2 regions of the Allorhizobium sp. nf9_anc genome follow, and region 2 is predicted to be linked to the other one. Evidence: riboswitches for the same ligand, from Rfam matches in the RefSeq annotation. Region 2 holds a riboswitch; the other holds the start of a gene.
What was found. A riboswitch is a leader RNA that binds a small molecule or an ion and turns the genes downstream of it on or off. The one in region 2 is predicted to bind thiamine pyrophosphate.
Positions count from the first base shown of each region.

Region 1: another riboswitch for thiamine pyrophosphate. It lies ahead of thiD (bifunctional hydroxymethylpyrimidine kinase/phosphomethylpyrimidine kinase); the one in region 2 lies ahead of thiB (thiamine ABC transporter substrate binding subunit).

Region 1 covers NZ_CM150481.1:3,477,694-3,493,457, reverse strand. Annotated here, with positions in the region: gene AC02Y0_RS17025 (HWE histidine kinase domain-containing protein) at 1-309, opposite strand, end outside; gene cysK (cysteine synthase A) at 428-1,396, opposite strand; gene AC02Y0_RS17015 (LysE family translocator) at 1,571-2,188, opposite strand; gene AC02Y0_RS17010 (LysE family translocator) at 2,312-2,944, shown strand; gene AC02Y0_RS17005 (GNAT family N-acetyltransferase) at 2,966-3,850, opposite strand; gene dut (dUTP diphosphatase) at 3,859-4,335, opposite strand; gene AC02Y0_RS16995 (peptide chain release factor 3) at 4,423-6,006, shown strand; gene AC02Y0_RS16990 (autotransporter domain-containing protein) at 6,144-9,875, shown strand; gene AC02Y0_RS16985 (HAD-IA family hydrolase) at 9,922-10,539, opposite strand; TPP riboswitch at 10,724-10,820, shown strand; gene thiD (bifunctional hydroxymethylpyrimidine kinase/phosphomethylpyrimidine kinase) at 10,872-11,699, shown strand; gene AC02Y0_RS16975 (pirin family protein) at 11,779-12,690, opposite strand; gene AC02Y0_RS16970 (class II glutamine amidotransferase) at 12,932-13,759, shown strand; gene AC02Y0_RS16965 (MmcQ/YjbR family DNA-binding protein) at 13,770-14,123, opposite strand; gene coaBC (bifunctional phosphopantothenoylcysteine decarboxylase/phosphopantothenate--cysteine ligase CoaBC) at 14,120-15,334, opposite strand; gene AC02Y0_RS16955 (sensor histidine kinase) at 15,422-15,764, opposite strand, start outside.
Region 2 covers NZ_CM150481.1:4,028,661-4,044,424, forward strand. Annotated here, with positions in the region: gene leuB (3-isopropylmalate dehydrogenase) at 1-195, shown strand, start outside; gene AC02Y0_RS19660 (RNA polymerase factor sigma-32) at 512-1,384, shown strand; gene AC02Y0_RS19665 (M48 family metalloprotease) at 1,453-2,952, opposite strand; gene AC02Y0_RS19670 (thiamine ABC transporter ATP-binding protein) at 3,202-3,945, opposite strand; gene thiP (thiamine/thiamine pyrophosphate ABC transporter permease) at 3,935-5,593, opposite strand; gene thiB (thiamine ABC transporter substrate binding subunit) at 5,600-6,625, opposite strand; TPP riboswitch at 6,671-6,787, opposite strand; gene AC02Y0_RS19685 (ABC transporter ATP-binding protein/permease) at 6,913-8,691, shown strand; gene AC02Y0_RS19690 (ABC-F family ATP-binding cassette domain-containing protein) at 8,711-10,540, opposite strand; gene AC02Y0_RS19695 (thiamine diphosphokinase) at 10,545-11,198, opposite strand; gene AC02Y0_RS19700 (cold-shock protein) at 11,422-11,712, opposite strand; gene AC02Y0_RS19705 (AAA family ATPase) at 12,074-12,913, shown strand; gene bfr (bacterioferritin) at 13,008-13,493, opposite strand; gene AC02Y0_RS19715 ((2Fe-2S)-binding protein) at 13,720-14,043, opposite strand; gene AC02Y0_RS19720 (error-prone DNA polymerase) at 14,161-15,764, opposite strand, start outside.

The DNA of each region.
Region 1 (15,764 bases), 550 kb from region 2:
GGCAAGCCGTGTGCCCATGGAAAAGTCGAACCGCCCTGGGCTGATGAAGAAATACCAGGCGGACAGACCCGACAGGATGGCAACGAGCACCCCCTGGCGCAGTCCAAAGACGAAGCCGCAGATGATTACCGCAGGGAAGAAGGTGAGGAAGGGAAAGCCGGCCGGTAGGACGGGATCGAACCACGCGCGGACAGCAAGCGCCACCGCAAAGACGATCAGGCTTGCCACATAGGTGGCAATCAGGCCGCCGGCCGACAGTTGCTCCTTGACGGAAGCGAAGGCAGGCAGCCGGTGAAGAAGTGCGCGCATGGACCCCCGGGGAGAACTTGAAAAACTAAATCAATTTTTTGTGAGGCAATCTAACCGGGGAAAGAGACGCCCGCAATAGAGGAAGCGCCGGACGACCGCCGGCGCTTCCCTTGATAACTTACTCGCCGAGGCCTGCAAATAGGGCGGTCGAGAGATACCGTTCGGCGAAAGACGGGATGATCACAACGATCGTTTTGCCGGCGTTTTCCTCGCGCTGCCCGACCTTGATCGCGGCGGTCAGAGCTGCGCCGGAGGAGATGCCGACCGGCACGCCTTCGAGCCGCGCGACGAGCCGTGCGTTTTCAAAGGCCTCGTCATTGGTCACGGTGACCACTTCGTCATAGACATGAGTATCCAGGATGGCAGGCGCAAAGCCCGCGCCGATCCCCTGGATCTTGTGCGGTCCCGGATTGCCGCCTGACAGAACCGGGCTGTCGGCCGGCTCGACCGCGATGATCTTGATCTCCGGCTTGCGGCTCTTCAGAACCTGGCCTGTGCCGGTGATCGTCCCGCCGGTGCCGATGCCGGAGACGAGGAAGTCGATCGTGCCCTCGGTGTCGTTCCAGATCTCCTCGGCCGTGGTCTTGCGGTGGATTTCCGGATTGGCCGGGTTCTCGAATTGCTGTGGGATAACGGCATCCGGCGTCGTCTCGGCCAGTTCCTGAGCCTTGGCGATCGCGCCCTTCATGCCCTTGGCGCCCTCTGTCAGCACCAGTTCGGCGCCAAGCAGCGCCAGCATCTTGCGGCGCTCGATCGACATGGTCTCGGGCATGGTGAGGATCAGGCGATAGCCCTTGGCTGCGGCCGCGAATGCAAGCGCAATGCCGGTGTTGCCGGACGTGGGCTCGATCAGCACGGTCTTGCCGGGCACGATCTTGCCCTGGGCTTCCAGGCTTTCGATCATCGCCACGCCGATGCGATCCTTGACCGAGGCGATCGGATTGAAGAATTCGAGCTTCGCCAGCAGATGCGCCTTCACGCCCTTTTCCTTGGCCAGCTTGTCGAGGCGCACGATCGGGGTGTCGCCGATCGTCTCAGTGATCGAGCCATAGACGCGTCCGCGACCGGGTTTCTTCTGCTCAGTCATGTGTCTCTCCCTGATGATTTGGTTGGCGTGAGCTTACGCCCGGTGCCCCGTGCATTCCAGCATAGCCATGCCGCGGCGAGCGGCATCCTTGGAAAAATCTGCTCCGCCGCCGGCCCGTTCTTGACCCTTCAGGAGAAAAGCGCCCGCGGTCGGTTTGTTGCATGCCTTGAAAACTCAGGCGGCGCGCGCCGCGATATAGGCCGCCGTGCCGGCCAGGATGCCCGCTGCGCTCCGGTTCAGAACCTTCAGCGCCTCAGGGCGCTTGAGCAGTCCACGCGCCTGGGCCGCCAGCAGGATGTAAGGCAGGAGCACCGCCATCAGCACGATGAAGGTCAGCCCGACGAGCAGGATGTAATCGGCAAGCCCGATCGCCTCGAGCGGAATGAGTGTCGGCACCAGCGCGACATAGAAGAGCATGGTCTTCGGATTGCCGAGCGTCACCAGCAGGCCGGACAGGAAGGAAAGCGCCGGGCGCATCGCCTTCTGCGCCTTGATGTCCTGGGGAACGAGGCCCGCAGTCCATAGCTTCCAGGCGACATAGACGAGATAGGCCGCGCCGAGGAACTTCAGAATGATGAAGGGTGTGACGAATGTCTTGGCCAGCACCGAGAGACCGAGGATGACGGCGGTCAGATAGACGAGATCGCCGAGGATCAGCCCGAGCCCCATGAAGAAGGTCGGGCGGAAACCGGAGCCCAGCGCACGCGCCACGATCGCCGTCATGCCGGGGCCTGGAATGGCAGCCGCAATGAAGAGGGCGCCGCAATAGGCGATGATGGTCGTCAGTGTCATGGGGGCTCCTCCTCGCCCATTCCTAATCTCGGGCGGAAAGACTTGCAACGGTGACACGATCGCGATTGCGGCTCTCAGCCGGTTGCCGTTAGGAGGCATCAATCGCCGTGAGGAAACGATGTCATGCCAAGCCTCCCCGCATTCCTTGCCTTCAGCCTGATCTGCCTTGGTATGGTCCTCACGCCCGGGCCGAACATGATCTATCTGGTGTCCCGGTCTATCTGCCAGGGCCCCATGGCAGGCCTCATTTCGTTGGGCGGCGTGGCTCTCGGCTTTGTCGTCTACATGCTTCTCACAGCCTTCGGCATCACCGTCCTGCTGCTCGCCGTTCCCTTCGCCTTCGAGGTTCTGAAATTCTGTGGCGCGCTTTATCTCGGATGGCTCGCCTGGCAAGTGCTGAGGCCTGGTGGGCGCTCGCCCTTCCAGGTGCGTGATCTGCCTGCCGACAGTCCCCGCAAGCTCTTTGTCATGGGGCTTGTCACCAACCTGCTGAACCCCAAAGTCGCGATACTCTACATGTCGCTTCTGCCGCAGTTCATCGATCCAGCGCGCGGCAGTGTGCTGCTCCAGTCGCTGGTTTTGGGCTTTACGCAAATTATCATCGGCGTGACGGGCAATGGCCTGATTGCCCTCTCAGCCGGCACCATCGCGCTTTTTCTCGCCGGCCGCCCGTTCTGGATGGTGGTGCAACGCTGGTTGATGGGCACGGTGCTGGCGGCTCTCGCGATCCGCATGGTGACGGAGGCACAGCGCTGAATATCCGGAACAGGCCGCTCTTCAGAAATCCGCCAGCGGCGAGAGCATGAAGGGCCGAGCCAGGGACGTGAGGTCCAGGCCCTTTACCATGAGCACACAGTCGCCTTGATGCGGTGTTGCCACACCGTCCCAACCGAGCCGATCTACGGGGAAGAATACCTCTGCCCGCTCAAAATGCGCCCCGAGGCTCGCCACGATATGGCCGAGCTGTGGGATCTGGCGTGCCGCGACATCCAGGATCTGCAGCGACGTTTCCCCCTGGGGCTTCCAGGCGATGACCGCATCGTCTTCTTTCAGCAGGCTCAGCCGGATGTCCGGATCGAAGTGGGCATTGAGCAGGAACATCTCCTTTTGCCGCACGACAGAGAAGATCTCCGAGACGGGTTGCCGAGCCTCGAGCACCACCTGCACGCTCTCGAGATCCGCCTCTTGCTTCAGGTCGAGGTCTCGCGCCATGAGCACGGCCAAGTCAGCATGTGGAACGGCACCATGAAATCGGAACTGCGGCACGGTCCGGAAGCCGTAGGGTTCATAAAGCCCTGGCTTGTCCGTCAGCAGTATCCCGGCTTCGAAGCCTTCGCGTTCCGCCCAGTCGAAGGCCCTCTGCATCAAGGCCCGGTATAGCCCTTGTCCGCGATAGTCCGGCCGCACGGCGCCAGACTGGTAGCCAGCGGCCCGAACCACCCGTCCATTGACGAAGAGCGGCATCGAGAAGGCCGAGAAATTCGCAACACACTGTCCTGACGGATCAAAGTAGCCAAACGGCATGGATGTGGGATCAGGTCCGCCCAGGGCCATCTGGAGAGAGATGTCGATGCCGAAGATATCCTGGAGCAGATCCGCGAGCGCCTGAAACGCCGCGGGATCTCCTAAGTAGCCTTCCCGCAGCGCGAGCGTTTCCGGCATGGGCGCCCTCACACCCCCGTCGAGCCAAACCCGCCGGCACCCCGCGCCGTGTCGGATGTCTCCGTCACCTCGGCCACCCTGACCTGGGTCACCGGCGCAATCACCACCTGCGCGATGCGCATGCCACGGGTGATCAAGAAATCCTCTTGGCCGAGATTGATCAGGAGCACCTTCACCTCGCCGCGATAGTCGCTGTCGATGGTGCCGGGTGTGTTGAGGCAGGTCACGCCGTTTTTGAAGGCAAGGCCGGAGCGCGGCCGGATCTGCGCCTCGAAACCTTGAGGGATTTCCATGACGAAGCCCGTCGGCACCAGCGCCCGCGCACCCGGTACAAGTGTCATTGGCTCTTCGTCTCCGACCGCCGCGCGCAGATCCATGCCGGCTGCCCCCGCCGTCTCGTAAGCCGGCACGTCGAGGCTCGCGCCATGCGGCAGTCGCTTCAGGTTCAGGACGGGGCCGAGGATTTCGGGGCTGATGGAGGACATGGCGAGATTCCTTTGTTGACCGCGCTCAATTGCATATTGGCCCTCGAAACGCTAGATAACCGCCCGACCACAAGGAATTCCTGAGATATGGCTGAAACGCTCGCCGAGGCGGTCTCCCGCCGCCGCACCTTTGCTATTATCGCGCACCCGGACGCGGGTAAGACGACGCTGACCGAAAAGCTGCTGCTGTTCGGCGGCGCCATCCAGCTCGCCGGTGAAGTGAAAGCCAAGAAGGATCGCATCCAGACCCGCTCGGACTGGATGAAGATCGAGCGCGAGCGCGGCATCTCGGTTGTCACCTCGGTCATGACTTTCGAATATGAAGGCAATGTCTTCAACATCCTCGATACGCCCGGTCACGAAGACTTCGCCGACGACACCTATCGCACGCTGACCGCCGTCGACGCCGCCGTCATGGTCATCGACGCCGCCAAGGGTATCGAGCCGCGGACCTTGAAGCTGTTCGAAGTCTGCCGCATGCGCGACATTCCGATCATCACCTTCGTCAACAAGATGGACCGCGAAAGTCGGGATATCTTCGAGATCCTTGACGAGGTCGAAGAGAAGCTTGCGCTCGATACGGCCCCGATCACCTGGCCGGTCGGCCGCTCCAAGAGCTTCTGCGGCTCCTACAATCTGGTCGAAAACACCTTCCGTGGCTCCGACAAGCAGGTCGAGGCGCTCGCCGTCAACAGCCCGAGAAACGTGGCTGAAAACCTGCCGGAAAACGAACGCGCCACCTTTATCGACGAGCTGGAACTGGCGCAGGAAGCCTGCCGACCCTTCGATCACAAGGCCTTCCTCGAAGGCCACATGACGCCGGTCTTCTTCGGCTCCGCTTTGCGCAATTTCGGTGTGCGCGATCTGATCAATGCGCTGGGTGCCTATGCGCCCCCGCCGCGCGACCAGGTGGCCGATACGCGCACCGTCCACGCGGCGGAAGACAAGATGACGGCCTTCGTTTTCAAGATCCAGGCCAACATGGATCCCAACCACCGCGACCGCATCGCCTTTGCCCGCATCTGCTCAGGGAAACTGGAGCGCGGCATGAAGGCCCGCCTGGCCCGGACCGGCAAGCAGATGGGCCTGACGGCACCGCAGTTCTTCTTTGCCTCCCAGCGCCAGCTGGCCGACACCGCCTTCGCCGGCGATGTCGTCGGCATTCCGAACCACGGGACGCTCCGCATCGGCGACACGTTGACCGAAGGCGAGAACCTCGTCTTCCAGGGCGTGCCCAACTTCTCGCCGGAAATTCTTCGCCGCGTGCGGCTGGAAGATGCGATGAAGGCGAAGAAGCTGAAGGAAGCCCTGCAGCAGATGGCAGAAGAAGGCGTCGTGCAGCTCTTCTCGCCGGAAGACGGCTCGCCCGCCATCGTCGGCGTCGTCGGCGCGCTGCAGCTCGACGTGTTGAAGGAACGCCTCCAGGGCGAATACGGCCTGCCGGTTTCCTTCGAAATGTCGCGCTTCTCCGTCTGCCGCTGGATCTCGGCCGAGAACAAGGACGATCTGGAAAAGTTCATGACCCAGCGCCGCGGCGACATCTGCCGGGATCTCGACGGCGACCCGGTCTTCATGGCGCAGGACCAGTTCTCGCTGCGCTACGAGTCCGAGCGCTACCCGGCAATCAAGATGGTTGCCATCAAGGAATATCACGTCGCCAAGGCGGCGTGACCAAGCCGTAATCTGCCCAGAAGTGGTCCGAATCCCTGCGGATTTTGGCCGGATACTGACCTTTGCTGTTCGCCTCGGCGTGATACTGTTCATACAACTTCAAATCTTGTGTGGGCGGTCGTTGCGACCGGGGCGTTTTGTTCAAGACATTTTCTCGTAAGGCCCGCCTGCGGGCGCTTTTGACATCGGCAAGCATCCTGCCTTTCCTGACAGGTGCAGCACAGGCCGGCTCGGTCAGCTGGACTGGCGCAACCTCGACTGACTGGTTCACGGGCAGCAACTGGGAATGGGGCACCGGTGCACCGGTGGCTGGCGATGATGCACGCATCGGCCAGATGGGCGTCGTGATCAATGGTCAGGATGCGGCGGCAGAAAACCTCTTCGTCGGCATTGTGTCTGCCGGTGGCCTCACCGTTCAGAACGGGCTCAACACCACCAACACGACCCTCGGTTACAACAGCGGTTCGTCTGGCACGATCACGGTCAGCGGCAACCTCGGGGAATGGGCCAATACGGGTTCCACCTATATCGGCAACAATGGGACCGGCACCGTCAACGTGCTGACCCAGGGCGAATTTCTCGGCGGCGTCGTCTATCTCGGCGCAGGCTTCACAGGAGAGGGCACGCTCAACGTCTCGAACCAGAGCCGTTTCGAAGCGACGAGTTTCTATATCGGCTATGCAGGAGACGGCACGTTCACCCTGGAGCAGGCCGCCACGGCAACGACGGGGCGCACGGTCATCGCGGACGGCATCGGCTCCTCGGGCAGTGCCACGGTCGCGACCTTGTCGCAGTGGACGCTCTCAAATGCTCTGACGATTGGTGGCGATGGTGTCGGCACCCTGCTGATCAAGGAAGGCGCCGATGTATCCGGAACGGCGGCCTATATCGGGAGTGGGGCGGGTACTGACGGCAGCAGCGTCACGGTCACGGGTGCAGGGACCACATGGGTCAACACCGGAGAGCTCTTCGTCGGCTCCTTCGGTGACGCCACACTGGACATTCTCGCGGGTGCCACGGTGTCGAATGGCAGTGCTGTCATCGGCCGCCACTCGACGTCCTCTGTCACCGTCAGCGGCACGGACTCCAGCTGGACCACTGGTGCCCTCCTTGTTGGTGGCGATCGCTCCGACACGTCCAGTTCGGTCGCAGGCAACGGAACCTTGGATATCCTCGCCGGCGCGACCGTCAACGGCACCTCTGCAATCCTGGGCGACAGCACACGGTCGGAAGGCACGGTCAATGTCGACGGAACGGGCTCGCTCTGGAACCTTTCCGACCGCATCAGCGTCGGCGGGCTGGGCGAAGGCACCGTCAACATTACCAATGGCGGCAAGATCACCTCGACCGGTGGCCTCATCGGCCACGATGCCTCCGGATCCGGCCTCGTCACGATCTCCGGCGACGGCAGCCTCTGGCAGAACACCGGTGTCTTCTTCGTCGGCAATGTCGGTGATGGTACGCTCCAGCTTCTGACCGGCGGCGACCTGACGAGTACAGACGGTTATGTCGGCACGGACAACGGCTCTAACAGCGAAGCCACAGTGAATGGCACGGGTTCGAGCTGGGTCATGAGCGGCGACCTTATCGTCGGTCATAGCAACCTGTCAGAAGGCTCGGTGACGATCTCGGCAGGTGGCCGGATTCAAAACCTGCAGGGTATTCTCGGCAATCTGGCAGGAGCCGATGGCGAGATGCTCGTCACCGGCAATGGTTCACGCTGGACCGTTTCGAGCGACCTGAATGTTGGCCGTTTCGGAAATGGTGCGATGACCATCGCCCTGGGCGGCGACGTGACTTCGCTGCGCAGTCTCATCGGCAATGAAGCCGGATCGACAGGTACCGCCACGGTTTCAGGCAATGGCTCGACCTGGGCCACCACCGGGGACCTCCTGATCGGCAACGCGGGCACTGGCACGCTGATTGTCACGGGCGGCGGTTTCGTCTCCGCAGACGAGATCAAGATTGCCCGGCAGGCTGGTTCCACAGGCACGTTCATCATCGGCGCAGCCCTTGGGCAGACGGCGGGCGGCAGTGCCAGTTTCGATGTCAACGAAATCGATTTTGGCAACGGTACGGGCAAGCTCGTTTTCAATTTCGGCGGTGATGATGTTTCCTTCGACGCGCGCATCGAAGGAACCGGCGAGATCGCTGTGGCCAATGGCACGGTCATCTACGAAGGCAATGGCAGCGCTTTCACCGGCGATACGAATATCAGCGGCGGCACGCTAAACCTCGTCAACGCCACGCTTGGCGGCACACTCTCCGTCTCCGGCTGGGGAACGCTGAGCGGGACGGGCACGGTGGGGGAGACCACGGTCTCCAGTGGTGCCACGGTCACCCCCGGGGGCTCCGGCGTCGGAACCCTGACGGTCGACGGCAATCTGGTCTTCGACGCGGGCGCGAGCTATGAGGTCGACGTCAACACCTCGACCGGCGCCAGCGACCTCTTGCATGCCACGGGCACGGCAACCCTCACCGGAGGCTCCGTTCTGCATGTAGGGCCCTCCAGCGGTTATGCGGCCAACCAGTCCTATGTCATTCTCTCAGCCGATGGCGGCCTGACCGGAACCTTCGACACGGTCGATACGGATTACAGCTTCCTTGATGCCGCGCTCGGCTACGATGCGAATGATGTGACGATGACACTGACCCGCAATGCGACCGACTTCGCCGATATCGCGCAATCGACGAACCAGTCTGCGACGGCAGGCGCAATCGAGAGCCTGGGCTCGGGCAATGCGGTCTACGACGCGGTTGTCGTCCTGGACGATGACGCGGCCTCGACGGCCTTCCAGCAGCTTTCCGGCGAAGTCCATGGCCAGAGCGTCAGTGCGAGCTTGGATAATAGCGGCCTGATCCGCAGTTTGGGCGGCAATCGCATGCGCTCCGCCTTCGGTTCCGTTGGCGCCGGCCAAACCAATGTCGTCTCCCTCGGCAGCACCACGGGTGGCAATACCGCTGCGCTGGCCTATGGCGAAGAAAAGGCGAAGACCCCGGCAGAACTGGCGGCAGAGTCGATCCTGGTGACGCCGGAAAAGGCCGGCCCCGTTGCCTGGGCCGAAGCCTATGGCGGCTGGGGCAAGAGCTTCGGCGAGAACGGCGATGCCGATCTCTCAAACTCGATCGGCGGCATAGCCTTCGGCATCGACACAGTGCTGGCCGACACCACTTGGCGCCTCGGCATTCTCGGCGGTTACGGCGCGGCATCCTTCGAGCTGAGCGACGGTCTGTCGAGCGGCGACAGCGATGATTTCGATATCGGGATCTATGGCGGCAACCAGTGGGGTGCGCTCGCATTTCGCTTCGGTGCGCTTTACAAGCACCAGCAGGTCTCGACCGAACGCACGGTCGATTTTGGCGGCTTCACCGACCAGCTCTCGGCGGACTACGGGACGAACACCGCACAGGCCTTTGCGGAGCTGGGCTATGAGATCAAGGTCCAGGACGTGCGCCTGGAGCCCTTCGCAAACCTCGCCCAGGTCCACATGCACACGCCCGCTTTCACCGAAGAAGGTGGTGCCGCCTCCCTGTCGCGCGCGGCGAGCGACATGAACCTCACCTTCACCAATATCGGTCTCCGGGCCGGGACCGAGGTGGCGCTGGCCGGCGTGAATGCAACAGTCCGGGGGGCTGCCGGATGGCAGCATGCTTTTGGCGATACGGAAACGGCCTCGACCCTGTCCTTTTCCGGTGGCAGCGATTTCGTCACCTCCAGCAAGACGGTCGCGGAAAACAGCCTCGTCCTGCAGGCCGGCATCGACATGCCCATCGCCCCGATGACGACGATCGGCCTGGATTTCGACGGCAGCTACAGCAACCGTGGCAATGCGCAATCCGTCAAACTGAATTTTCAGAAGCAGTTCTGATGAGAGTGCGACCAGTGCGGGGCGGCTGAGCGCCCCGCGTTTCCCCTCAGCGCGCAGGCCCGATCCGCAGCCCCTGCGAAGCGTGGAAATCGACGCGCAGATGCTCATAGCTGGCGATGGTCGGATGAGAGGTTTCGAGCGGATGGGCATGGGTGGCCGTGATGACGGCGACATCGGCCCCCGCAGCCTCTCCAGCCCTGACGCCGGCCAGCACATCCTCGAACACCAGGCAGCGGGAAGGATCGAAACCCAGCCGCTCGGCCCCAAGGCGATAGCCGGCGGGATCGGGCTTACCGATCTTCACGTCTTCCGCTGTAACGATCTGGAGTGGCTGCGGCAGGCCGGCAGCGCCAATGCGCGCGCGGGCGAGGGCAGATGGTGCCGAGGTCACGATCGCCCAGCGCTCGGCCGGCAGGCTCTGAAGGAAGGCGATGGCGCCCGGGATTGGAACGATGCCCTCGAGATCCTCGATCTCGCCGCGCTCCACTTCAAGGGCCTCCTGCACCACATCGATGCCGGGCAGGTTCAGCGCGCTGATCGTGTCGACCCCGCGCTTGCCATGCATGCTCGGCAGGAAGGTTTGGAGATCAAGCCCATGCTTGAGCGCCCAGCGGCTCCAGACGCGCTCGGCCGCGGCGATGGAGTTGAGCAGCGTGCCGTCCATATCGAAGAGGAAGGCGTCATAGAAGCGGTCGAAAAGCCGGTCGGGGGAATGATGCAAGGCCTGGATCCTTTGGTCGAACGCACGTTGAGGCTCCCGTACCGGCTCTGAACCCGGCCTGCAAACACTTAATCGGGATAGGCCGGGATGACAGGTGACAGGGCCTTCTCTCTGCCCTAGTCTTTGACACGAGAGACAGGGGCGTCTGGCGCAAGCCGGGCTGAGAAGCACCCTTTGAACCTGAACCAGATCATGCTGGCGGAGGGAGTCGCTCGGGTGCCGCGGGCTCTCCGCGTCCTGCCCGTCGCTTCTTCGCCGTCTGAGGAGAAGCAGACATGACAGCCTACCCAATCCGCAATGTCCTTTCCATCGCCGGCTCCGATCCCTCCGGTGGTGCCGGCATTCAGGCCGATCTCAAGGCCTTCTCCGCCCGTGGCTGCTATGGCATGGCGGCCATCACCGCGCTCACGGCGCAAAACACGCAAGGCGTCTCTGCCGTTGTGCCGCTCGATCCCGAATTCGTTTCCGAGCAGATCCGCATGGTCTTTACCGATATCAGGGTCGATGCCGTGAAGATCGGGATGATCGCCAATGCCGGGATCGCAAGGGCCGTCGCCGAGGCGCTGAAGCCCCATCGCGGCATTCCCATCGTGCTCGACCCCGTGATGATCGCCAAGGGTGGGGCAAGCCTGCTCGATCCGGATGCCGTCGAGGCGCTGAAGACTGAACTCCTGCCGCTTGCAACCTTGCTCACGCCGAATCTGCCTGAGGCTGCAGCCCTGCTCGGCGATCCCGAAGCCTGCGACCGGCGCATCATGGAATCCCAGGCGATCAGGCTGACGACGCTCGGCCCCCGCGGCGTCTTGATCAAGGGTGGCCATCTTGCCGGTGGCGAAAGCCCTGATGTGCTGGTGGCGGACGGACAGGTGACCTGGTTCGAGGCCGACCGTATCGAGACCCGCAATACCCATGGCACCGGCTGCTCTCTGTCGAGTGCGCTGGCGGCTGAACTGGCGAAGGGGAGAAATGTCGAGGAGGCCGTACGCACCGCCAAGACCTGGCTTAAGGAGGCCGTTCGGACATCGGGCACTCTGTCGGTTGGCTCCGGGCACGGACCGGTCCACCATTTCCATGCGCTTTGGCAGGCCTCGACGCCGGCTTGAACTCAGAGACGGTGAATTCAGGCAAAAAGAAAACCCGGCGCTGGAGACGCCGGGTTGAAGTGAACTTGACTGCGTGGGGTTAATGATCGGCCTTGATAAAGGTTCCGTTCTGCAACTCTTTCATCGCCTGCATCAGTTCCTCGCGGGTGTTCATCACGATCGGACCGTGCCAGGCGACTGGCTCCTTGATCGGCTTGCCGGTCACCAGCAGGAAGCGGATGCCCTGTTCGCCGGCCTGCACGGTAATCTCGTCGCCGGTGTCGAAAACGACTAGAGTCCGGTTGCCGGAGAGGTCGCGGATATTCAGCTCCTCGCCCATGTATTCCTTCTCGACCTTGACGCCGAAGGGCTTGGATGCGTCGCGGAACGAGCCGGAGCCGGCGAAGATATAGGCGAAGGCCGAGCGATAGGTATCGACCGGGAATGTCTTGCGCTTGCCGGGCGGCACCGAGATGTCGAGATAGACTGGCTCGGCAGCGATGCCGTCGACAGGGCCGCTCTTGCCCCAGAAGTCGCCACAGATAACCCGCACAGACGTGCCGTCATCATCGATGACAACGGGGATCTCGGGCGACTTGATGTCCTGATAGCGCGGCTTCGTCATCTTCAGCGAAGACGGCAGGTTGGCCCAGAGCTGGAAGCCATGCATGCGGCCGGCGAAGTCGCCCTTCGGCATTTCCTGATGCAGGATGCCGCTGCCGGCGGTCATCCATTGCAGATCACCCGCGCCCAGCATGCCCTGGTTGCCCAGGCTGTCGCCATGCTCGACGGTGCCGGCCAGCACATAGGTGATCGTCTCGATGCCGCGATGCGGATGCCAGGGAAAGCCGCGAACGTAATCCATCGGCTCGTCGTTGCGGAAATCGTCCATCATCAGGAAGGGGTCGGTCATCGAGGGATCGCCGAAGCCGAAGACGCGGTGCAGCTTCACGCCCGCACCCTCCATGGTCGGCGTGGCACGGCTCTCATGCTTGACGGGGCGGATGGACATTCGGGGCCTCCTCGGGAAACGGCTCTTTGCTCAGGTGGCAATATAGGCGAGGGGGCCGGTGCACGCAGGCCCGCTGAACAGAACGCAGTGTTCACTTTTGTGCCAGTCAACGTCAGGAAGAATGTTGCACTGCCCGACAAAATTTTGTCATGAAGGATGCCATGTTTGCAAATCATTAGTCTATCGGGCCAAGACTGTTGAAAACGAGCAGTCGGTTCGATGGAACTGGGGCAAAAAGCATATGTGTCGTTGGGCAGCTTACCGTGGCGTTCCGATCTTCCTCGAGGAGCTTGTCACCTCGCCTGCGCATTCCCTGATCGAGCAATCCCATTGTGCGACCCGCGCCAAGACGGCGACCAATGGCGATGGCTTTGGCCTTGCCTGGTATGGTGACCGCCCTGAGCCCGGCCGCTTCCGGGATGTGCTGCCGGCCTGGTCTGACTGCAATCTGAAGAGCCTCGCAAGCCAGATCCGCTCCCCGCTCTTCCTCGCCCATGTGCGCGCCGCGACCCATGGCGCCACCCGCCGCGACAACTGCCATCCCTTCGTGCAGGGAAACTGGTCATTTATGCACAACGGCCAGATCGACAATTTCGATCGCATCCGTCGGCCGATGGAAGGCATGCTGGATGACGAGCATTTCCACGCACGCGTCGGCACGACCGACAGCGAGCTGCTTTTCCTGCTCGCCCTCCAGTTCGGGCTGCGGGAACGCCCGATCGCCGCCATGAGCGAGGCCGTGGGCTTCGTCGAGCAGATCAGCCTGCATCTGACGGGCACGGCCCGCATCCGCCTGACAGCGGCCTTCTCCGATGGCAAGACGCTCTATGCCGTACGCTATTCGACGGACGAATATGCGCCGACGCTGTTTGCAGCACCCATGGGGCCGAAGGGCAGCTTCTGTCTCGTGTCGGAGCCTCTGAACGACGAGACCGATACCTGGGTGGAAATTCCCGCCGGCAGTGCCGTGATCCTCAGCGAAAACGGACTGGATGCCGCCGAGTTCAAGCCGGAGGTCGCGCGCACCCGCGTGGACCAGATCCGTCAGCCGGCCATGGCGGCAGGCTGAGACCTGGGCTTTACTCGACGATGCCGAGTTCCGCGCGCAGCTTGCGTGTCAGCGAGGCGCTGACCGTGCGATAGGAGCGCGTGAGATATTCCCGCACATCCGCTTCGCTGAGTTCCGTATCCGGGTTCACCGTCACCCATTTGCGCTTGGCGAAATAGGGGGCCTGCGACACGCCCTGAAGTGATGTGAGGATCTCGAAGCTTTCCTCGCTGACCTTGAAGCAGATCCGCCGTTCGGCGTCTGTCAGCAGTGCAAAGACCTTGTCGCCGACCTTGGCGATACGGCTGTCCCACTGGTCGATGAGTGTGGTTCCGGCGAAGCCTTCGGTAAAGGCATCGAAATCAGGGCGGGTAAACAGGCTCATGCGCCGGTCCCCCCGATCTGGGTTGCGATCCAGAGCGCCAGCCGTTCGGCGACCTCGTCCTTGGAAAGATCCGGCCAGCCTTCCACGCCGTCCCGGCTGATGAGCTTCACCCGGTTGCGGTCGCCGCCCATGATCCCGGTTTCCGGGGACACGTCGTTGGCGACGATCAGGTCGGCGCCCTTGCGCTCGAGCTTGCCCTTACCGTTTTCTTCGACATTCTCGGTCTCCGCGGCAAAGCCGACGACGAGACGAGGACGCTGGGCATGATGGCCGACAGTCTTGAGTATATCTGGGTTTTCCGTGAGCTCGAGCGGCGGCGGCGCCTCGCCCGGCTGCTTCTTGATTTTCTGTTCCGCAGACGTCGCCACCCGCCAGTCGGCGACGGCGGCGACCATCACGGCAATATCGGCGGGAAGGGCGGATAGGACGGCGTCGCGCATCTCGTCGGCGCGCTCGACATGAAGGGTCTTTACGCCCACGGGATCCGCGATCGTGACCGGCCCTGAAACCAGCGTCACATCCGCGCCGAGACGTGCCAGGGCTGCCGCGATCGCATGCCCCTGCTTGCCCGAGGAGCGATTGGCAATATAGCGCACCGGATCGATCGGCTCATGGGTCGGCCCTGAGGTGACGATAGCTTTCATGCCGCTCAGTGGCTTCGGACCTGAGAGCAGATCTTCGACCCGGACAACGATGTCGAGTGGCTCGGCCATTCGGCCGCGCCCGCGCTCGCCGCTTTCGGCCATCTCGCCTTCCATCGGTCCGATCGCCTGGATGCCATCGCGCTGGAGCACCGCAAAGTTTCTCTGCGTGGCCGGATGTGCCCACATCTTCGGGTTCATCGCTGGTGCAATCAGCACGGGACGGTCGGTGGCAAGCAGCACGGTCGAGGCAAGGTCATCGGCCAGCCCGTTTGCCATCTTCGCCATCAGGTCGGCGGTGGCGGGTGCGACGAGCACGAGGTCGCATTCGCGCGCCAGCCGGATATGGCCGACATCCTGCTCATCCTCGCGGGAGAACAGCTCGGTATAGACATGCGAGGCCGAGAGAGCGCCGACGGCAAGCGGCGTGACGAATTCCTGGGCGCCACGGGTCATGATTGGGCGCACGCTTGCACCGCGCTCCCGAAGCCTCCGGATGAGGTCCAGGCTCTTATAGGCGGCGATGCCGCCTGCGATGATTAGCAATATGCGCTTTCCGGCCAAGCTCATGAAGAACAACCCTTAATGTCTGCGGCGCGACCCTAACGCAAATCGGGTCGCTGGCAAATCACCGGACGCCAGAGTGGTAAACGTGCCTCAGCCCGTGCCGTCGAGCTTCAGGGGAACCTCGGCCACGGTGCCATTCGTGCCTTCAAGATAATGCAGCCCGTCCCCCAGCGTCGCCGCCATGGATTTGACGATACGGCTGCCAAGGCCGGTACCCTTGGGCGCACTCTCAGGATCGATGCCGATGCCGTCGTCTTCGACGCGCAGCATCGCTGCACCGTCGGGGAGCATCTTCAGGTGCACGCGGATATCGCCGGGCTGCCCGGGGGCATAGGCATATTTGAAGGCATTGGTGACGAGTTCGGTCACGATCATGCCGACCGAAACCGCCTTGTCCGCGCTCATCGAAATCTGATCGGCATCGAGCAGCAGG
Region 2 (15,764 bases):
ATTGCCTCCTTCGCCATGTGCCTGCGCTACTCCTTCAACATGGTGGCGGAAGCCGACCGTCTGGAGAAGGCGATCGCCAACGTGCTCGATCAGGGCGTTCGCACCGGCGACATCATGGCTGACGGTTGCCGCCAGGTCGGCACCGTCGAGATGGGTGATGCCATCCTTGCGGAGTTCAAGGCGCTTTCCGCCTAAGCCAGGTCTTTCAGCTTCAATTTGACGGCGCGGGGCAACCCGCGCCGTTTTGCGTTTCCAGGTCTTTGCAGCGCTCAATCGGCTCCGATTCTCACTTCCGCGTGATCACCCCTCCTCGACAGAAGGTCGCACCCCGACCGGCAATCCGATGTCGCATGGGGCGCGTAATACTGGTCAGACAAGCAGATGAGAGCGACGCAACCACCACCGCGCCCGGCATTCGTTGGAACCTGACCGACGTTCACTCGTTCAGGAGACAATGCCGGCAAGAGGGCCTGCAAGAGGCCTGCGGTCCAAGAGACCATGGAGATGTCCGATGAAAGCCACATCCGCTGACAGACACATCATCAAGTATGCCATGTCGCAGCCCTATCTGGAGCGTGAGGAAGAACTCGATCTCGCGATCCGCTGGAAGGAGCATGACGACCAGGGCGCCCGCAATCGCATTGCCCAGGCCCATATGCGTCTGGTCATCGCTATGGCCTCGAAGTTCCGCGGCTTCGGTCTGCCGCTCAACGATCTGATCCAGGAAGGCTATATCGGCCTTCTTGAAGCGGCCGCTCGTTTCGACCCCGGCCGGGAAGTCCGCTTCTCGACCTATGCCGGCTGGTGGATCCGCGCTTCCATGCAGGATTACATCCTGCGCAACTGGTCGATCGTCCGCGGCGGTACGAGCTCCAGCCAGAAGGCACTGTTCTTCAACCTGCGCCGCCTGCGCGCGAAGCTCGCCCAGGGTGACAACCGTCTCTCAGATCAGGCGATCCATCAGGAAATCGCCACGGCCCTCGGTGTGAGCCTCTCGGACGTGCAGTCGATGGACGCACGCCTTTCCGGCAATGACGCGTCTCTGCAGACGCCTGTCGCCGGCCGCAATGGGGAAGGCACGGAGCAGCTGGAAATGCTGGAAAGCAAGGAAGCTCTCCCCGATGAGCAGGTCACATCGATCATCGACGGCGAACGCTGGAACGGATGGTTGAGGGATGCCATGAACCGCCTCAACGAGCGCGAAAGCCGGATCATCAAGGCGAGGCGCCTGACCGAAGACGGTGCTACGCTGGAAGAACTCGGTGCCGAACTCGGCATTTCCAAGGAACGAGTTCGCCAGATCGAGACGCGGGCCCTGGAAAAGCTGAAGGTCGCCCTCACTGACAAGGCGCCGACTTCAGCACGGCTGGAAATGGCTTATTGATATCCAAATGAGCAAACAAAAAAGCCGGCCTTCGTGCCGGCTTTTTTTGTTGGGCGGCGCTAAGCCAATCACTCGGAGATGATCTTCACCCGCATGCCCTGGCTGACCGTTGAGGTCGGCCCGAGCGCATTGATCAGGCGGAAGAGTTCCAGCTTCCGGTCAGTGCCCATCATCCGCGCGGACAAGGTGCCGATGCTGTCATTCGCCGCGACAGTTACGACGCGAACGCGCAGTGGCTTCAGAGATGCCGCTTCCTGCGAGGTGATGCGACGGAAGGATGCACGCAGCTGGGCAGCGGTCGTCTCCAGAGCCGGGCTGCCTTTCGGCACGGCGGTCAGGAAGCGGAAGATCTGTGGGCCGATCCGAATAACCGTGATGTCGAAGTCCCAGCGGTCGGCAGAGGCCCGGGCTGTTGCGGCTTCGAGACCGTTAACGGTGATCGTACGGATCGTGTCGGGCAGCAGGCCGGTTACCCATCCGCTCGAAATGTAATTTGGCAGGCTGATCTTCTGGCTGTCCGCCACGCCGTCAAACCGGATCGCAACATCACCCGGGCCGGTGGCCAGGACCGCTTCGACCTTGTTGTCGATCTGGAACCCGACCGGCACATCGAAACGGATACCGAGCTGCCCGTGTAGGAAGGTCTGGCCTCGCACGAAACCTTCCTGAGGGCTGTCGCCGTAGAGCAGGCCGTCGATGCCGTTCAGGTAATAGTCGCGCCCGGTTTCGCCATGGGTGCCTTCCGGACCGAAGGCGCGGGCGTGGCGCTTGGCCAGCTCGACGCGCTGGGGAGCGTTGGGGTGGCTCGACAGGAAGTCAAGGCTCTGGTCGGCATCGGGGTCGACGGAGGTGAACTGGCTGTAGCGCGCCATGGAATCGAGGAAACGGGCCGCGGCATAGGGATCATAGCCGGCTTCGCCGAGCGTGCGCACCCCGATAACGTCGGCCTGCAGTTCCTGCTGGCGCGAGAATGCGGCGAGGCGCAGCTTGCCACGGGCGAGTGCCTGCTTGCCGGCGAGATCGCTGGACAGCACTTCGGCCACCACGCGGCTGGCAATCACTTCGGCTTCTTCGCGGCGCTGACGCTCAATGCCGTGGTTTGCCGTGACGTGGGCCATTTCGTGGCTGAGAACGGCAGCCACTTCCGAGGCGTCATTCGCCAGAGCCAGGAGGCCGCGCGTCACATAGAGATAGCCGCCGGGCAAGGCGAAGGCGTTGATTGCCGGCGAATTCAAGATGGTGATGCGATAGGACTGGTTCGGGTTTTCCGAGACCGCCGTCAGAGCGCCGGCAATGCGGGCGACGAGGCGCTCGGTCTTGGCGTCGGAATATTCCCCGCCATAGGAGGCGACGATGCGCGGATGCTCGCGGGCGCCCATCTGAGCGCGCGGATCGCCCTTCTGGACTTCGTCGACGATTTGCGGATTGCGTGATGGCGCGACGGACGGCTCATAGGCCTGTTCGAAGAGCGACTGGCAGGAGGAGAGCACCAAGCCCGCTGAGACAAGCACCGCAACGCTCGACGCGAGCCTGAAGGGCCGGCGCCGCCGATACGTTTCGGCAGCCATCGCGCTGTTCCGGCTCAAAAACTGCATCCTGCCCCTTCACCCTGTGCCCAAACGATCGCCGATAGGCAGACCGCCGGGTGCAGCATCCAATTGCCTTCTGCCGGCATCGCTTAGCGCCGATCCGGCAGTCCTTCACATAATGCGAAAACGCCGCATGCTCCAGAAGATAGTCGCGCCATTTGAAATGACCAATGGTCTGACCGTAGGAACTACCATTCCCCACGCGCATGGCAGGCCTGGGCGACCAAATTAAGGCGATTGAGGTGCAAACGGTGGTGTGCCGAGGAAGTTCCCGACCGCTGGCAGGTCCCCCCGAGTCAGGAAAACGTCCTTCTGAGCGTCGATGAGGACATGGCCATCCTCGATGAAAAGCACATGATCGGCCAGGCGATCGACATCGCGCGGATAATGGGTGACGAGAAGAATGGTGGCTCGTGTTTCAGCGTGGAGGTCAACGAGCAGTTCGACCATAGCCGCGCGCAGGCCGGGGTCAAGGGCCGCAAACGGTTCGTCGAGCAAAAGTACGGGCCGATGCCGCACCAGTGCCCGGGCAAAGGCTGCCCTTTGTCGTTCGCCGCCGGAGAGGGAGCCTGGCAGCCGGCTTTCGTACCCATCGAGCCCGACCCGCACGAGGGCGTCAGAAATTGCGTTGCGGTCAGCTGGCGTGAGCCGCATCGCCGGATGGATCCCAAGTCCGATATTGGTGAACAGGTCCAGATGGGAGAACAGATTGTTGTCCTGGAAGACCAGCGAGATGGGGCGCTCTGCAGGGGCGAGTTCGGTGACGTCTCGCCCGTCGATCAGAATTCGTCCGCTGTCCGGTCTCTCGAAACCCGAGATCAGATTGAGCAAGGTCGACTTCCCCGATCCGGACGGGCCAACGACCGCCGTCACCTGCCCTTCGTTGATACCGCAGTCGAAATGGAACTTCCGGCTGCCGAGCGTGAGATGGACATCGGCGAGACGGATGTTGGTCGAGGGGTCATCGCGCATCGGGTGTCTCCCGCTCATTTGCATGTTTTCCTCTGCCGGGCGCCCCGATCATGGCCAGTACCAGGCAAATGGCGCCGAGCAGAAGGGCCAGCCCATCGGCATCGGTGCTGCGATAGCTGCCCATCCTGGAATAGATGAGGGCGGGCAGCGTGGTGATGTTTTCCGAACCGAAGAGTGCCACCGCACCCAGGTCACCGAGGGACAGGGCCATGGCGAAGGCGAGCGCGGTCATAAGCGGGCGCTTCAGCACCGGCCAATCGACGCGGCGCAGCCGTTGTGCAACGGAGAGCCCGAGGCTTTCGGCTAGTCGTCCCGTGCAGGCCCTGTGTTCCCTGTAGGCGGGTTCCAGCACCCGCACCGCAAACGGAAGCGCCATCAGCGCATTGATCCCGGTCACGACGAAGGGTGCGAAGCTCGCTATCTCGCCTCTTGGCCTCAAGGCCAGGAACCATCCGGTGGCCAGCACGCTGGTCGGAACGAGCAGTACCAGTGAGGAGACCGATGCGAGGGTTATGGACAAAAGCCGGTTGCCGGGATGAGCAATCCGCGCAGCCGTGATCTCGGCACGCGCGGCGACTGTGCCATAGGCAAGCAGGGTGGCGATCAACCCGGCCGCCAGAGCCACGCAGAGGCTGGTGCGTGCTGCTTGCTGGAAGGCGTCCTGGGAGAGAAGCCGAAGGAGATCGGCCTGGAGGCCTGAGACGATCACCTGGCCGAGCGGCAGGATCAGAAACATGGTGACCAGCAGGAGCAGGATGCCATCGGCTGCCCGGATCAACGGACGTCGCCCGTCGAAGCGCGTAAACGCGCGGCCGGTCGTGACGCCCGTGTCGGAGGCCGCGGGCAGAAGGCTCAGTCCGAGGAGGATTGCACCCGTAACCGTGATCTGAAGCAGTGCCAGAGACACGGCGCGCTCCGGATCGAAGTCGAAACGCAGCGCCTGGTAGATGGCGACCTCGATCGTGGTCGCAGCCGGGCCGCCGCCGAAAATCAGGACGAGGGTGAAACTCGTGACGCAGAGCATGAAGATCAGGCCTGCCGCGCCGGGGATGACCCGCGCCAGCACGGGCCATTCGATGAAGCGGAAGGTGGACAGCGGCGAGAAGCCGAGGCTCGCCGACATGCGCCAGTATTCCGCCGGCACGCGCTCGAGAGCCGACAGCATCAGGCGCGTGGCAAGCGGCAGGTTGAAGAAGACATGGGCAATGAGGATGCCGGTCAGCCCGTAGATGGAGATCGGCTGGGAGAGCCCGAGGCCGGTCAGGACATCGTTGATGATGCCGCTCCGGCCAAAGATGCCGATCAACCCCAGCGCGCCGATGAGAACGGGGAGGCCCATCGGGACTGCCATCAGGCGAATCAGCCAGATACGACCCGGAAAATCGGGCTGCCGGGCGAGGGCGCTGGCGACGGGCAGGGCAATGCCGACCGAGAGAAGCGTCGACAGGAAAGCCTGCCATAGCGTGAAAGACAGCACCGAGCGGACGACGGGGTCGGCGAAGGCCTGGAGAAGGCCGCCGGACAGTCGCCCTGCGAGCAGGGCTGCGAGTGCGATACCGATGAAGCCCAGGACGACCACAAGAACGAAAAGGCCGCCCGCGAGCGCGGGCAGCCTCCGTCGTTTCGACTGGTGAAGCGGGCGTAACATCCGGTGCTACTTCAGCGTCATGGCCTTGAGCCACTCGTCGATCCACGCCTGACGGTTGGTGGCGACTTCAGCCGGGCTCATCAGGAAGGTGGTCTTGGGTTCAACGAGCTTGCCGAAAGCCTCCGGCAGGGGCTCGGTGGTCGCGGCGACCGGCATCATCCAGTTGTTGGTGGGGATCGTGTCCTGGAAGCCGGGCTGGAGCATAAAGGCGAGGAACTGGCGGGCGAGCTCCTTTTCCGGCGCGTTCTTGAGAAGACCGGCCACTTCGATCTGGATGTAATGGCCTTCGGAGAATTCCGCCGCCTGGTAGCGGTCGGTCTCTTCGGCGACCATGTGATAGGCCGGCGAGGTGGTGTAGGAGAGCACCATCGGCGCCTCACCCTTGGTGAACAGGCCATAGGCTTCCGACCAGCCCGGCGTGACGGTCAGGACGCGGTCCTTGAGCTTGGCCCAGGCTTCCGGCGCCTTGTCGCCATAGACCGACTTCACCCAGAGCAGGAGGCCAAGGCCCGGAGTCGAGGTGCGCGGATCCTGGATGACGATCTTCTGGGACGGGTCGCCTTCGACCAGTTCTTTCAGGCTCGTCGGCGGTGTCTTGATCGTTTCGGTGTCGTAGATCACGGCGAAATGGCCGTAGTCATAGGGCAGGAAGACGTCGTCGCTGAAGCCGCCGGGTACTTTCACGGCGGACGCATCGACGCCGTTTGCTTCGAACAGGCCGGTCTGCTTGGCTTCCTCGACGAGATTGGTGTCGAGGCCGAGCACGACATCGGCCTTCGAGGTTTCGCCTTCGAGCTTGAGGCGGGTGAGGAGTGCAACGCCATCGGCGACACCGACGAATTCGACCGTGCAGGCGCAGGTCTTCTCGAAGGCTTCCTTCACCTTGGGGCCTGGGCCCCATTCGGAAACAAAGCTCTCATAGGTGTAGACGGTGAGTGTCTTGTCGGCAGCGGCTGCCGGCAGGGCAAGCCCGGTGGACAGGATGGCTGCGGCAAGGCCGGAGCGCAGGAATACGGGTAGATTTGACGGCATGACGCCCTCCTCCAAAAAACAATTGATGTCGGGATAGGGCGCTTTGCGAACGACGCGTCTAATCCCTCCGCCGGTCTTAACCGGATCAGGTTCCGCGGGTTGGCATCACTGCCTCTCAGCATTCCGGTCCCGGAGGATCGGAAGGCACCCCGTTAGAGCACGGTTGAGATAGCGCGCCGGCTGCTCTTGCGCAAGGTGCGGACAATCGGCCGCGGCGCGGTTGCTGTCAGGAAATCGTCAAGTGCGCCATGGTAGGAGGGCTGACACAGTCAAATGGCCAGGTGCTGATGGCGAATTCGAAATCGAGCGGTGGAATGGCGTTGGAGAGTTTTGTTGCCGATGTCGAAGGCAGTCTGTGGCGCCAGCTCAGGATGGCTTCTGACAGTTTCTGGAAGTCTTCAGTCCGCAACCGGATCCTCGCCTTCACGTCCGCTCTTGTCGTGGTCATCCTCGCGACCGCCTATGGAACGGTGGCGCTGAACCAGTGGAATGCTCCGTTCTACAATGCGCTGGAGAGGCGAGACCTCACCGCCTTCCTGCTTGAACTGCGCAATTTCGCGATGATCGCGGGCGTTCTTCTCGTGCTCAACGTCATCCAGGCCTGGCTCAACCAAATGACGGCGCTCTACATGCGTGAAGGCCTGTCACGCGACGTTGTGGATCAGTGGCTGAACGGGGCGCGAGCTTACCGGCTGTCGATCTCAAGCCCGCTCGGCATCAATCCCGATCAGCGCCTGCATGAGGATGCCCGCAAGCTTGCGGAGATGACCACGTCGCTCTCGATTGGCCTGTTCAACGCCACGATCCTCCTGGTGAGCTTCATCGGCGTTCTCTGGAGCCTGTCGAGTGACTTCACGTTTCGCAGCGGGGACACCAGCTTCCAGATCCCGGGCTACATGGTCTGGGGTGCCCTAGTTTATGCGCTTGTCGCCTCGCTGCTCAGTCAACTGGTTGGGCGCAGCCTGTCGAAGCTCAATGCGGAGCGCTATGCCCGAGAGGCGGATCTGCGCTTCTCCCTGATGCGCGCCAATGAAAATCTGGAAGCCATCGCGCTCACGCATGGCGAGGAGACCGAGCGGCGCCATATCCACCAGTCGCTGGATGGTGTGCTGTCTTCGATCCGGCATCTGGCCCTGGCGCTGACCAATCTGACCTGGGTGACCGCCGGTTTCGGCTGGCTTGCGATCATCGTGCCGATCCTGATTGCCTCACCCGCTTATTTCGCCGGGACCATCTCCTTCGGTGGCCTGATGATGGCCGCTGCCGCCTTCACCCAGGTCTATTCTGCTCTGCGTTGGTATGTCGACAATTTCGGCGCCATTGCCGACTGGCGTGCAGCACTGATGCGCGTCACCGTCTTTCGGGCGGCTCTCACCAGCATGAGTGCGATAACGCCTGGGCCTGGCCGGTTGGAGCTGGCGCGCAGCGAGGATGGCATGCTCCGGCTGGAGAACCTGGAAATCTGCGTCCGTGTCCATGGCGACACCTGCGAGAGTGCCCTCCGGTTTCAGGAGCGCAATGTGGTCATCGCGCCCGGTGACCGCGTGATGATCAATGGCGATCAGGGTGTCAGCCGCAAGCTGTTGTTCCACGCCATGGCCGGCCTCTGGCCATATGGTGAAGGCCGGATTGTCTTGCCGGGGGAGACGGATATCGTCTTCGTTCCGCAATCGGGCTACCTGCCCGAGGGCCGCTTGCGCAGCCTGCTCGCCTACCCCCTAGCCTCGGCGCAGTTTACCGACGCCGAGATGACCGCGGCGCTGAGTGCTGTCGGGCTCGCCGAGTTTGCGGGTCGTCTCGATGAGCGGGCGCGTTGGGAGCGGGTGCTCGACAAGGACCAGCAGATGTCCCTGGCATTCGCCAACATTCTCGTGCGTAAGCCGCGCTGCCTGATCTTGCAGGATGTGCTGGAAGGGCTGGAGCCGGAGACCGTGGGCCGGCTGATGCCTCTGCTGGCCGGGATGAGCGAGACGACGCTGGTCTATCTCGGTCGCTCGACGGCCTTTGCCGATGCGACCGGCGCGAGGGCTGTGCACCTCGAGAAGACGGGAGTGACTTCCGCTTAGTGCCGAAGATCGGGTGACCTCAGCCCTCCAGCTCCTCGCGCAGCATTTCAAGCTCCAGCCATTCCTCTTCCATGCGTGTGACATCGGCGCGCAGCTTCTCCATCTCGGCAGCGAGCTTGTTGAAGGTTGCGGGATCCTTGGTGAAGAGTTTGGGATCGGCCATTTTGGCTTCGCGCGCAGCGATTTCCTTCTCGGCCTTTTCCATTTCCTTCGGCAGGTTTTCGAGCGCGAATTTCTGCTTGAAGGAGAGCTTGCCCTTGCTGTTTGCGCTGCCGGCCGGCTTGCCGCCCGACGCTTCCTGCGCCTTGGCCTTCTCGGCCTTTTCAACCCGCTTGCGCTCGTCTTCGACACCCTTGCGCTGGGCGAGCATGTCCGAATAGCCACCGGCATATTCGATCCAGCGACCATCCGGTGCGTCGGGATTGGCAGGGGCGATCGTCGAGGTGACGGTGCGGTCGAGGAAGTCACGGTCGTGGCTGACGAGGATGACGGTCCCGGTATAGCCGGCGACGATTTCCTGCAGCAGGTCGAGCGTCTCGATGTCGAGATCGTTGGTCGGTTCGTCGAGGATCAGGAGGTTCGAGGGCTTGGCCATGATCCGCGCCAGCATCAGGCGCGCGCGTTCGCCGCCCGAGAGGTTGCGGATCGGCGTGCGGGCCTGTTCCGGCTGGAAGAGGAAGTCCTTCATGTAGCCGGTCACATGCTTCTGCTCGCCGTTGACCAGCAGGTTCTCGCCGCGTCCATCGGTCAGGTAATGGGCAAGCGTATCTTCCGGGTTCAGATCCTCGCGCTTCTGGTCCAGCACAGCAATCTCCAGATTGGTGCCGAGCTTCACGACACCCTCGTCCGGTGCGAGCTGGCCCGTCAGCATCTTCAGAAGCGTCGTCTTGCCGGCACCGTTCGGGCCGATCAGACCGATGCAGTCGCCGCGATGGACACGGATCGAGAAGGGGGCGACGATCGAGCGATCGCCGTAGGTCTTGATGATCTTGTCGGCCTCGATGACGAGCTTGCCGCTTTCCTTGCCTTCTGTGGCCGATGCCTGGATGGTGCCCTGCGGGCCCTTGTGGCCGCGGTAATTGGCGCGCAGGGCCTGGAGATTGCCGAGGCGGCGCATGTTGCGCTTGCGGCGGGCGGTCACACCATAACGCAGCCAGTGTTCCTCGCGCTCGATCTGGCGGCCGAGCTTGTGCTGCTCGATCTCCTCTTCTTCGAGCACCTGGTCACGCCATTCCTCGAAATGGGCAAAGCCCCGGTTCAGCCGGCGCGACTGGCCGCGATCGAGCCAGACGGTGGCCGTGGAGATCTTCTCCAGGAAGCGACGGTCGTGGGAGATGAGAACGAGCGCGCTGCGGCTCTTCGACAGCTCGCCTTCGAGCCATTCGATCGTCGGCAGATCAAGATGGTTGGTCGGCTCGTCCAGCATCAGAATGTCGGGCTCGGGCGCCAGTACGCGGGCGAGCGCTGCGCGACGGGCTTCACCACCGGAGAGCCGGGTCGGATCTTCCTGGCCCGTCAGGCCGAGATGCTCCAGCAGATAGGTAACCCGGTAAGGATCGTCGCCAGGTCCGAGGCCGGCCTCGGCATAGGCCTGAACGGTGGAATAGCCATCGAAATCCGGTGCCTGCTCCAGATAGCGGATCGTCGAGGACGGATGGCGGAACACCTCGCCGGACTGTGCTTCGACAATCCCGGCGGCAATCTTCATCAGGGTCGATTTGCCCGAGCCGTTGCGGCCGACGAGGCAGATCCGGTCTCCGGGCTCAACCTGCAGGCCGGCGCCTGCGAGCAAGGGCGTTCCGCCGAAGGAAAGCTGGATGTCATCGAGTTTCAGAATGGGAGGCGCCAAGGCTTCAGGCTCCGGAAAAATCATTGGGACGGGCGAGCAACATGGCCCGGCCACGGGAAAGCGAGACCGAGATCGGCCCCTCTGCGAGGTTGGATATCGTGCGCGACGAGCCGAAGGGCAACCGGAAATCCTGAAGGGGATAGCGGGCATTGCGGATCGTCAGGCCTTCAAGCGTGGTAAAGCCCAGCACGGAGAAAAGCGCGCCCTTGGGCAGTTCGAGCGCAAGCTCGCTCTGCTCGACAAAGGGATAGGCCTCTTCCTCGCCGGAGGTCAGCACCACTTCGTAGCCGTCTTCGACGAGGCCGAGGGCGTTCAGATAGTGCTGCAGCGCATGGTCGGAACGTTCGCCACCCAGGGCGCCTGCGAAAATCAGGCGGGTGGCGCCGCGGGCGATTGCCTCGGCCACCGCGATTTCTCCGTCGGTCACGGCCTTGGCGGCTGGATAGGTGCGTCGTTCGACGGTCGGAAACCGCGCAATCAGGTCAGCGTCGCTGCTGTCGAAATCACCGACCCAAAGCTCCGGTGTCACACCCAGGTTTGCCGCATGGCGCATGCCGCTGTCGGCCGCAATGACGCGGCTGCCATGCGTCAGTGCCCGCAGGCGATCGGTGACGGTCAGGCTGCCGCCGAGCAGGAGGGTGAACGAGGTCGAAGTCATGCGCCAGCCCTTAGCGCATCTTCACGGAAAAGGGAAAGGTCAATGCGGCAGGGGAGAGCTTGGGTGCCGGCAAACGAAAGGCCCGGACAAGGCCTTTGAGAGGCGATCCGGGCCTTTAGGTCTCAGCGCTTCTTGGTGGAAGACGCTTCGGCGCTTTTGATCTGCGTAGCAAAGGTCGAGACCGGGGCAGCGGAGGCCTTGGGCTTGTCCTGCTTCGGCTTTCTTACTTCGCGGTTCGAACGCTGTTGGCCTTTAGCCATGATGTGCTTTCCTTCTTCGGGGTGTTGGCAGGCGCCGGTGCCCGGGCAGATGCTTTGCTGCGGCTGGGATCGATGTCGGATTCGGCGATGCAACGGTCGAAGCTCTCGCTTTCGAACCGAACGCGGTACTGGCGGCTTCCACCCGTCTCGGGCAGTGTTGCCAGTACCTTGCAGGCACCATTGCTGCGAGCGAGACGGACGGGGCCGTCCTTCAGAACCACTGTGTCGCCAATGGAATAGACGTGTCTGGTCATGGGGTCTCCTGCAGCTGAGAAGCTGCGGTCGTGGCAGGCGTCCGAAGACCTGCGGATCAGACGAAACGTCCTGCCGGTGTTCGGGAGCCTGCCGTTGTGCGGATCTTGGCTGTCGGACAGTGCTGTCCGGACGGCTATAGTCGGGTCGTGGAGAAGGTCGGTGATGTCCGGTGCCGGAAAGTCCGTCCTTGCGGATGGGGCACTTGCAGACGGACACGCATCAGCGTTCGTGGAAAACAGCCTGTCAGATTGGCGCCAAAATACAAGCTTTATCTGGTGAAAGGGCGAAAGCGGGGCCGCGCTTGCGCCCCGTGACGCGCGTGACTAGGTTGCGGCCAAGGATGAACGAGGCTGAGACACGATGCAGTTCCAGGGGACCGCCGACTACGTTGCCGACAAGGATCTGATGATCGCGGTGAATGCCGCCATCCGTTTGGAGCGACCGCTGCTGGTCAAAGGTGAGCCTGGTACCGGCAAAACCGAGCTTGCCCGTCAGGTGGCTGCGGCTCTCGGGCTCGAGATGCTGGAATGGAATGTCAAATCGACGACCAAGGCGCAGCAGGGGCTCTACGAATATGATGCCGTCTCGCGCCTGCGCGACAGCCAGTTGGGCGACGGACGTGTCAACGACGTCAAGAATTACATTCGCCAGGGTAAGCTCTGGCAAGCCTTTGCCGCCGACAAGAAGTCCGTTCTGCTGATCGACGAGATCGACAAGGCGGATATCGAGTTTCCAAACGATCTGCTGCAGGAACTCGACCGCATGGAGTTCCATGTCTACGAGACGGGCGAGACGGTGAAGGCCCGGGTAAGGCCGATCGTCATCATCACCTCCAATAATGAGAAGGAGCTTCCCGACGCTTTCCTGCGACGCTGCTTCTTCCACTACATCCGCTTTCCCGATGCCGAGATCCTCGAGAAGATCGTCGAGGTCCACTATCCGGGCATCAAGAAGACGTTGCTGCGCAATGCACTCACCCAATTCTATGAGATCCGAGAAACGCCTGGGCTGAAGAAGAAGCCTTCGACATCGGAAGCGCTGGATTGGATCAGGCTTCTGGTCGCGGAGGATGTCGATCCGGCTGATCTGCGGGGCGAAGCGAAGAATGCGCTGCCGAAGCTGCATGGCGCACTGTTGAAGAACGAACAGGACGTGCATCTGTTCGAGCGTCTGGCGTTCATGGCACGACGGGACCGCTGATCCCGGTTGCCATCGGAGCGGCCCGGGCGGGTAGCAAAGCCGAAAACGAAAAAGGCCCCGCGAACGGGGCCTTCATGACAGAGGCGGCAGCCGATTATTCGGCCGAGTCGGCCGAATCTGCGTTCAGCTGGCCGTATTTCTCTTCGCCGATCTTGGAGAGAAGCTCGAGCTGCGTTTCGAGGAAGTCGATGTGGCCTTCTTCGTCGATCAGGAGCTGTTCGAAGATCTTCATCGAGACATAGTCGCCAGCCTGGTAACAGATGTCGCGCGAGGCCTTGTAGGAGGTGCGGGCGTCGTATTCGCCGGCGAGATCTGCCTCCAGCACTTCCTTGACGTTCTGGCCGATGCGCAGCGGGGCGACCTGCTGCAGGTTCGGGTGGCCTTCGAGGAAGATGATCCGGTCGATGATCTTGTCTGCGTGCTGCATTTCCTCGATCGACTCGGCGCGCTCCTTCTTGGCGAGCTTCGTGTAGCCCCAGTCGTTCAGCAGGCGGTAATGCAGCCAGTACTGGTTCACTGCGCCAAGTTCGAGAAACAGCGCCTCGTTGAGCCGTTCAATGACCTTCTGATCACCCTTCATGAATTTCTTCCTTCGTATGAAATCAATGATGGAACTCTAGCGCCACCATTGGAAGCTGTCGAGTGTTTTTTAGAAGGGTTCTAATTCGGACGGATCGCGCAATACGGCTATGACTAGGCAGGCGCACATGGCCGAGGGGTGCCTTATGGACAGTGGTCACGGCTACCGGCTTCGCAGGAGGCAAGCCAATTCAGATAGGATCTTGAGGTGATCTGGTTGAGGAGGTTCAGCCGGCAGCGCGGCGCGCGGCGGTCAAGGCCTGGCGGCGCTCGGCAAGCGCTGCCTTCTGCTCTTCATGGAACTGCTTCAGGCGCTCCATGAAGTTGATGACCTTGGTTTCCTCGGTCTTGCGCACGGCATGATATTCTTCGGTGGTGCGAATGATGAGGTCGACCACATTGGGGAAGCATCCGCAGCAGCGGCCGCGCTTGCCCATGGCGTGATACACTTTGCCGGGAACGATCAGCTGCCAACAGTCTTCATCGAGCATCTCGGTGATGACCGCCTTGATCTCCTTATCGGTGATGTAATTGCAGCTGCAGACCAGCATGGTCGGGGCACTCGACAAACATGACATTCACTGTCGTCTTTCTCGTAAACACGATGTCCTTTGTCAAGAAAAATCGCAGGCAAGCGGATAGATGTGATCGACCCTGCAACAGATCCGTCAGTGAAAGTTGCGGCCCTTCGGCATGAGATCCGCCATGGCGCTGCGGCGAGGATGGCCCGGCGGCGGTGCGGCAACCGGCAGCGCGGGCGCCGGCTTTGCCGGCATGGCGCGCGCCTGTTTCTCTCGCTTTGCCTGACGCGGGTCGATTGCCGGTCGGCGGACTTCGTCTGCATGGGCAAGCGTATCGAAGGTCTTCAAGTCTTCGAGCAGCAGGCCGAGCCGGGCGCTGGCATCGACCAGATGGTCGGCCACGACATGGATGACCCCATGGGCCTTTTGCAGGCGTCCACGCAGGGCAACCAGTCTTGCCCCCATGACGACCGGCCGATAGCGCTCGAAGACCTTCGGCCAGACGATGGCGTTTGTCGTGCCTGTCTCGTCCTCCAGCGTCATGAAGATCACGCCCTTGGCTGAACCCGGACGCTGGCGCACCAGAACCAGGCCTGCGATCTCCACCTTCGCCCCATGGGCCATGTTTTCAAGGTCGGCCGCCGATTTGAGACCTGCCCGATGCATGGCCTCGCGCAGGAAGGACAAGGGGTGGGCCTTGAGGGAAAAGGACAGGGTCCGATAATCGCTGAGGACTTCTTCGCCCGGCAGCATGCGAGGTAGGATCACCTCTGCCTCCTGCTGCAGATCGGCACCCGGAAGTGTCAGAAAAAGCGGCAGGTCTTCGACGGCCGCTCCCGCATCGAGCGCCTGGGCGGCCCAAAGCGCATCGCGTCGGTTGAGCCCGAGAGAGGAAAAGCAATCAGCATCGGCGAGTTTCTCGATCGCTGCGCGGGGCAGGCGCGTGCGCAGCCAGAGGTCCCGGACGGAATCATAGCCTTGCCCACGCTTCTCGACGAGAAGTGCCATCTCGCTCTCCGAGATACCTTTGATCTGGCGAAAACCAAGACGCACGGCGTGGCGGCTCTTGATCACGCGGGTCATGGAGCGGTGACGGGATGCAATGCGGGCGGGATCGAAGGCGGGCTGCTCCTGTTCGTCTCCTTCCAGCGTACAGTCCCAGACGGAATGATTGACGTCGACGGGCCTTATCTCGACGCCGTGCTCGCGGGCATCGCGCACCAGCTGGCCCGGCGCATAGAAGCCCATCGGCTGGGAATTCAGGATCGCGGCACAGAAGATGTCCGGATAGAAGGCCTTGAACCAGCAAGACACGTAGACGAGCAGCGCGAAAGAGGCCGCATGGCTTTCCGGGAAGCCATATTCGCCGAAACCCTCGATCTGGCTGAAGCAGCGGGCGGCGAAGTCCGGGTCGTACCCGCGTTCGACCATGCCTTCGACCATGCGCTTCTGGAAGCTGGAAACCTGACCAGTGCGGCGGAAGGTGGCCATGGCGCGGCGCAGCTTGTCGGCTTCGGCGGGTGTGAAGCCGGCCGCGGTGATGGCGATCTGCATGGCCTGTTCCTGGAAGAGCGGCACGCCCAGCGTACGCTCCAGCACCTGGCGGAGTTCGGGACTGGGATAGTCGATCGGCCGGCCCGCGAGTTTGTCCGCACGTCGCTTGAGATAGGGATGGACCATGTTGCCCTGGATCGGGCCGGGGCGGACGATGGCCACCTCGATGACCAGGTCGTAGAACTCGCGGGGTTTCA